Linked DNA regions of Cereibacter sphaeroides 2.4.1. The protein of the gene in region 2 interacts with the protein of the main gene of each other region in a pairwise test. Links are inferred from orthologs where the notes say so. Each region holds a gene or a part of one and is shown on either strand. Other genes may lie near its edges.

What was found.
Region 1: the proteins of RSP_RS07590 (region 2) and RSP_RS13195 interact in binary tests that used the Escherichia coli proteins (3 or more experiments, as listed by UniProt). The link is inferred for Cereibacter sphaeroides 2.4.1 from one-to-one orthologs.

The regions. Positions count from the first base shown.
Region 1 is NC_007493.2:2,724,542-2,728,385, forward strand. The notes cover bases 13-3,545. They hold RSP_RS13195 (2-oxoglutarate dehydrogenase E1 component), read right to left. Parts: upstream 3,177-3,545; coding sequence 213-3,176; downstream 13-212. Other genes in these bases: odhB (2-oxoglutarate dehydrogenase complex dihydrolipoyllysine-residue succinyltransferase), read right to left, coding at 13-210; sucD (succinate--CoA ligase subunit alpha), read right to left, coding at 3,231-3,545. In the rest of the region: more of odhB, read right to left, coding at 1-12; more of sucD, read right to left, coding at 3,546-3,844. UniProt on the Escherichia coli protein: E1 component of the 2-oxoglutarate dehydrogenase (OGDH) complex which catalyzes the decarboxylation of 2-oxoglutarate, the first step in the conversion of 2-oxoglutarate to succinyl-CoA and CO(2).
Region 2 is NC_007493.2:1,569,603-1,572,813, forward strand. The notes cover bases 173-3,072. They hold RSP_RS07590 (ABC-F family ATP-binding cassette domain-containing protein), read left to right. Parts: upstream 173-648; coding sequence 649-2,496; downstream 2,497-3,072. Other genes in these bases: ndk (nucleoside-diphosphate kinase), read right to left, coding at 173-521; RSP_RS07595 (MarC family protein), read left to right, coding at 2,500-3,072. Also shown: more of ndk, read right to left, coding at 99-172; more of RSP_RS07595, read left to right, coding at 3,073-3,120. UniProt on the Escherichia coli protein: Genetic data indicate it may be involved in ribosome assembly or function.

The DNA.
Region 1 (3,844 bases), 1.2 Mb from region 2 along the record:
CGAGACCGCAACCGTCGTCCCCTCGGGGGCGACGATCTCGACCAGCCGGCCCGCGACCGGCGCGTGAACCTCGACGGTCACCTTGTCGGTCTCGAGCTCGCAGAGCATCTCGTCGGCCGCGACCCGGTCGCCCGGCTTCTTGAACCAGGTGGCGACCGTCGCCTCGGAGACGCTCTCTCCCAGCGTCGGAACCCTTACTTCCGTTCCCATCATCAGCTCCCGATCGTCAGCGCGTCATTCACCAGCGCGTCCTGCTCGGCCTTGTGGCGGCTGGCGAGACCCGTGGCGGGCGAGGCCGAGGCCGACCGGCCGGCATAGATGGCGCGCGTGTGGCTGGCGCCGATCCGCGTCAGCACCCATTCGAGGTTCGGCTCGACGAAGGTCCAGCCGCCCTGGTTCTTGGGTTCCTCCTGGCACCAGACGATCTGGGCATTCTTGAAGCGGCCCAGTTCCTTCACGAGGCTCAGCGCCGGGAAGGGATAGAACTGCTCGAGACGCATCAGGTAGACATCGTCGATGCCCCGCTTGTCGCGCTCGGCGAGGAGGTCGTAGTAGACCTTGCCCGAGCACATGACGACACGGCGGATCTGCTCGTCGGGCTTCAGCACCGTTTCCGAGTGGCCCTTCTGCGCATCGTCCCACAGCACCCGGTGGAAGCCCGAGCCGGTGGTGAAATCCTCGGCGTTCGAGATGCAGAGCGGATGGCGCAGCAGCGACTTCGGCGTCATCAGGATCAGCGGCTTGCGGAAGTTCCGGTGGATCTGCCGCCGCAGGATGTGGAAGTAGTTCGCGGGCGTCGAGCAGTTGGCCACGATCCAGTTGTCGTTGGCCGACATCTGGAGGAACCGCTCGAGCCGGGCCGAGGAGTGCTCGGGGCCCTGCCCCTCGAAGCCGTGCGGCAGCAGGACGACGAGGCCCGACATGCGCAGCCACTTCGATTCGCCCGAGTTGATGAACTGGTCGAACATGATCTGGGCGCCGTTGGCGAAATCGCCGAACTGGGCCTCCCACATCACCAGCGCATTGGGCTCGGCCAGCGAGTAGCCGTATTCGAACCCGAGCACGGCATATTCCGACAGCATCGAGTCGATGACCTCGTAGCGCGCCTGACCCGACCGGATGTTGTTCAGCGGGTAGTAGCGTTCCTCGGTCGACTGGTTGATGAAGGCCGAATGCCGCTGGCTGAAGGTGCCGCGGGTGCAGTCCTGCCCCGAGAGGCGCACCGGATAGCCCTCGACCACGAACGAGCCGAAGGCCAGAGCCTCGCCCGTCGCCCAGTCGAAGCCGCGGCCGGTCTCGAACATCTGCTTCTTGGCCTCGAGCTGGCGCCCGACGGTCTTGTGCAGGTCGAAGCCCTCGGGCACGCGCGTCAGCGCCTGACCGATCTCCTGCAGGGTCTCGGCCGAGATCGAGGTGCGGCCCGGCTGATATTCGTCGCCGTGCCGGTCGATGTGCTTCCAGCGCCCGTCGAGCCAGTCGGCCTTGTTGGGCTTGAAGTCCTTGCCGGCCTCGAACTCCTCGTTGAGCTTGGCCTGGAAGGCGGCCTTCATGTCCTCGATCTCGCCCTCGGGGATCAGCCCGTCGCGCACCAGACGCTCGGTATAAAGCTGGAGCGTCGTCTTGTGCTTCTTGATCGAGGTATACATCGAGGGGTTGGTGAACATCGGTTCATCCCCCTCGTTGTGGCCGAAGCGGCGGTAGCAGAAGATGTCGATGACGACATCCTTGTGGAACTTCTGCCGGAACTCGGTCGCCACCTTGGCGGCATGGACCACCGCCTCGGGATCGTCGCCGTTCACATGGAAGATCGGTGCCTCGACCATCAGCGCGATGTCGGTCGGATAGGGCGAGGAGCGCGAGAAGGAAGGCGCGGTGGTGAAGCCGATCTGGTTGTTCACCACGATATGGATCGTGCCGCCGGTGCGGTGACCGACGAGGCCCGACAGGCCGAAACATTCGGCCACGACGCCCTGCCCCGCGAAGGCCGCGTCGCCGTGCAGCAGGATCGGCAGGACCGTGTGGCGCGTCTTGTCGCCGGCCTGCTCCTGCTTGGCGCGGACCTTGCCCAGCACGACCGGGTTCACCGCCTCGAGGTGCGAGGGGTTCGCGGTCAGCGACAGGTGGACGGTGTTGCCGTCGAAGTCACGGTCAGAGGAGGCGCCGAGGTGATATTTTACGTCGCCCGAGCCGTCGACCTCTTCCGGCTTGAAGCTGCCGCCCTGAAATTCGTTGAAGATGGCGCGGTAGGGCTTGGCCATCACGTTGGCCAGCACCGAGAGGCGGCCGCGGTGCGGCATGCCCACCACGATCTCCTTCACGCCGAGCGCGCCGCCGCGCTTGATGATCTGCTCCATGGCGGGGATGAGCGCCTCGCCGCCGTCGAGACCGAAGCGCTTGGTGCCCATGTACTTGACATGGAGGAACTTCTCGAAGCCCTCGGCCTCGACCAGCTTGTTCAGGATCGCACGCCGGCCCTCGCGGGTGAAGTGGATCTCCTTGCCGTAGCCCTCGATGCGCTCCTTGAGCCAGGCCGCCTGTTCGGGGTCGGAAATATGCATGTATTGCAGCGCAAAAGTGCCGCAGTAGGTGCGCTTGACGATATCCACGATCTGCCGCATGGAAGCGACCTGAAGACCGAGCACATTGTCGATGAAGATCGGCCGGTCCATGTCGGCATCGGTAAAGCCGTAGGACTTCGGGTCGAGCTCGGGGTGGTTCGTGGTGTTGCGCAGCCCGAGCGGATCGAGATCGGCGGCGAGGTGGCCGCGGATCCGGTAGGCCCGGATAATCATCAGCGCCCGGATCGAATCGAGCACGGCGCGCTGCACCTGAGCGTCGCTGAGACTCACGCCCTGTTCGGCGGCCTTGGCCTGAATCTTCTGCCCGGCAGCCTTCGCCTCCTTGGCAGGAGCGGCGGGCCATTCGCCGGTCAGCGCGGCGGTCAGGTCGTCCGCCGGCATCGGCGGCCAGTCCGGCCGCGACCAGGAGGGGCCATGCGCCTGACGCTTGGCGTCGAGCTCGCTGTCGCCCAGCGAACGGAACAACTCCGCCCAGCCCGCATCGACGGAGGCGGGGTCTTCGGCATAACGTGCCTGCAACTGGTCAATATACTCGGCATTCTGCCCCTGGAGGAAACTCGAGGCATGGAACTGCGCGTTCGGAGACTGTTCCGTCATGGCTGCACCTGACATCTGAAGGGTCCGCGACGCGGCGCCGCGGACCCGGGAAGTTTACTTGCCGAGCGCCTGCATCACCGCTTCGCCCAGATGGGCCGGGCTGTCGGCGACGACGATACCCGCGCTCTTCATCGCTTCGATCTTCGACTCCGCATCGCCCTTGCCGCCCGAGACGATGGCACCGGCATGGCCCATGCGGCGGCCCGGAGGCGCCGTGCGGCCGGCGATGAAGCCCGCGGTGGGCTTCCAGCGGCCGCGCTTCTTCTCGTCGGCGAGGAACTGGGCCGCTTCCTCTTCGGCCGAGCCGCCGATCTCGCCGATCATGATGATCGACTGGGTTTCCGGGTCGGCGAGGAACATCTCGAGCACGTCGATGTGCTCGGTGCCCTTGATCGGGTCGCCGCCGATGCCCACGGCCGAAGACTGGCCGAGCCCGAGATCCGAAGTCTGTTTCACGGCCTCATAGGTAAGCGTCCCCGAGCGCGAAACAACACCGACCGAGCCCCGCTTGTGGATATGGCCCGGCATGATGCCGATCTTGCAGGCGCCGGGCGTGATGACGCCGGGGCAGTTCGGCCCGATCAGCCGCGAGGACGAGCCCTGCAGCGCGCGCTTGACCTTCATCATGTCGAGCACCGGGATGCCCTCGGTGATGCAGACGATGAGCT
Region 2 (3,211 bases):
CGTCGAATGAAGAAGGCCGGGACGAGCCCGGCCTTCCTCTCAGGACACAGTCTCCGGGCGAAGGCGCGGGATCGACCCTCCCGCGCCCGCCGCAGGCCTCAGCCGACGAGTTCGAGGCCCGAGAAGAAGAAGGCGATCTCTTCGGCCGCGGTTTCCGGCGCATCCGAGCCGTGGACCGAGTTCTCGCCGACCGACAGCGCGAATTCCTTGCGGATCGTGCCCGCATCGGCATTGGCCGGGTTGGTCGCGCCCATCACTTCGCGGTTCTTCGCGATGGCGCCTTCGCCTTCCAGCACCTGCACGACCACCGGCTCGGACGCCATGAATTCGGTCAGTTCGCCGAAGAAGGGGCGGTCCTTGTGGACGCCGTAGAACTTCTGCGCCTGAGCGAGCGACAGGTGGATGCGCTTCTGCGCCACGATGCGCAGGCCGGCTTCCTCGAACTTGGCGTTGATCTTGCCGGTCAGGTTGCGGCGGGTGGCGTCGGGCTTGATGATCGACAGGGTGCGTTCGATGGCCATGAAGGCTCTCCTCGGAAGGGTGTAACTCTGGGCGCGGGCCTTACCATGGGTGCCATCGCGACAAAAGGGGCAAAGGGGCCGCCCGGCGGCGTTGACAGCCCGAGCGGGGCGGTCCATCACCCTGCCCATGCTGCGCATTTCGGACATCTCCTACTCGGTCGAGGGACGGCCGCTCTTTCAGGGCGCCTCCGCTACGATTCCCACCGGCCACAAGGTCGGCCTCGTCGGCCGTAACGGCACCGGCAAGACCACGCTCTTCCGGCTGATCCGGGGCGAGCTCGCGCTGGAAGGGGGCGAGATCGCCCTGCCCGCCCGCTCGCGCATCGGCGGCGTGGCGCAGGAGGTGCCCTCCTCCTCGACTTCGCTTCTCGACACGGTGCTGGCCGCCGATACCGAACGCGCCGCGCTGATGGAGGAGGCCGAGACCGCCACCGATCCGCACCGGATCGCCGAGATCCAGCATCGTCTGGCCGATATCGACGCCTGGTCGGCCGAGGGCCGCGCCTCGGCGATCCTGAAGGGGCTGGGTTTCGACGCCGAGGCGCAGCTTCGCCCCTGCTCCGACTTCTCGGGCGGCTGGCGGATGCGCGTGGCGCTGGCGGGCGTCCTGTTCGCCCAGCCGGACCTGCTCCTCCTTGACGAGCCTACCAACTACCTCGACCTCGAAGGCGCGCTCTGGCTCGAGAGCTACCTGCAGAAATATCCGCACACCGTGCTCATCATCTCGCACGACCGCGGGCTCTTGAACCGCGCGGTGCAGGGCATCCTGCATCTCGACCAGAAGAAGCTGACCTACTGGACCGGCCCCTACGACCAGTTCGCCCGCCAGATGGCCGAGAAGCGCGCCGTGCAGGCCGCCGAAGCCAAGAAACAGGAGGCCCGCCGGGCCCACCTGCAGAGCTTCGTCGACCGGTTCAAGGCCAAGGCCTCGAAGGCGGTGCAGGCCCAGAGCCGGGTGAAGATGCTCGAGAAGATGACGCCGATCACGCCGCCCGAAGAGGCGAAGCGGCAGGTCTTCACCTTCCCCAAGCCCGAGGAACTGTCGCCGCCCATCATCACGATGGAGGGCGTGTCGGTCGGCTACGATGGCCCGCCCGTGCTCCGCCGCCTGAGCCTGCGGATCGACCAGGACGACCGGATCGCCCTTCTCGGCCGCAACGGCGAGGGCAAGTCCACACTCTCGAAGCTGCTCGCCGGCAAGCTTGCGGCGCAGGAGGGGCGGATGGTCAGCTCCTCGAAGCTGCGCATCGGCTATTTCGCCCAGCATCAGGTGGACGAACTCCACATCGAAGAGACGCCGCTCCAGCATGTGATGCGCCTGCGCCCCGACGAGGGCCAGCCGCGGCTGCGCGCCCGTCTCGCGGGCTTCGGGCTGATGGCCGATCAGGCCGAGACCGCCGTGGGGCGGCTGTCGGGAGGGCAGAAGGCGCGGCTCTCGCTGCTCCTCGCCACCATCGATGCGCCGCACCTGCTGATCCTCGACGAGCCCACCAACCACCTCGACATGGAAAGCCGCGAGGCGCTGGTCGAGGCGCTCACCGAATATTCCGGCGCCGTGGTCCTCGTCAGCCACGACATGCACCTGTTGGGCCTCGTGGCCGACCGGCTCTGGCTGGTGAAGGGCGGCGCGGTCGCCCCCTTCACCGAGGATCTCGAGGCCTACCGCCGCCAGCTTCTGGCGGGCGACGATCCGCCGCCCGAGAAGAAGGCCGAGAAGCCCGCGCCGAAGGCCGCCAGCCGCGAGGAGAAGCTCGCGCTGCGCGCCGAGGTGCGCCGCTGCGAGGAGCGGCTTGAGAAGCTGAACGGGATGCGCGACAAGCTTGCGACCAAGCTCGCCGATCCTGCGCTCTACGAGCCCGAGCGCCTGGGCGAGATGGAGACCTGGCAGAAGAAATATGCCGAAGTGATGGAGGGGCTCGACCGGGCCGAGGCGCTGTGGCTGACCGCGCAGGAGCGGCTCGAGGCGGCGGGCTGATCCATGATCGAGACGGGCTTCCTCATCACCGCCTTCGCCACGCTCTTCGTGGTGGTCGATCCGCTGGGGCTGGTGCCGCTCTTCATCGCGCTGACGCCCGGCATGACGCGCGAGGAGCGCCGCGCGATCGGCCTTCGCGCCTGCTTCGTGGCGGTGGGCATCCTCACCACCTTCGGCCTTCTCGGCGAGGCGGTGCTGGGCTTCATCGGCATCTCGATGTCCGCCTTCCGCATCGCGGGTGGGATCCTTCTGTTCCTCACCGCGCTCGACATGCTGTTCGAGCGCCGCACCCAGCGCCGCGAGGGCCAGACCGCGGCCGACCACGACCACGATCCGTCCGTCTTCCCGCTCGCCATCCCGCTCATCGCGGGCCCGGGCGCCATCGCCTCGATGATCCTGCTCGTGGGATCGGCCGAGGACTGGACGGGCGTTCTGGCCGTCCATCTGGTGATGCTGGTGACGGTGGCCTCGGCCTTCCTCCTGTTCCTCGTCGCAGGTCCGCTCGAGCGGCTGCTGGGCCGGATCGGCACGCTCGTCATCACCCGGCTTCTCGGCATGCTGCTCGCGGCCCTCTCGGTGCAGTTCGTGATCGACGGCATCCGCGGCTCGGGCCTGCTCGGCTGAGCCGGCGGAAGGCCGCGCCGGGCCACTTTCCGCCCCCGGGGGCTGGAGCATCCGCCGCCCCGGCCCCATATCCCGAGGCAGGGCTCCGGGA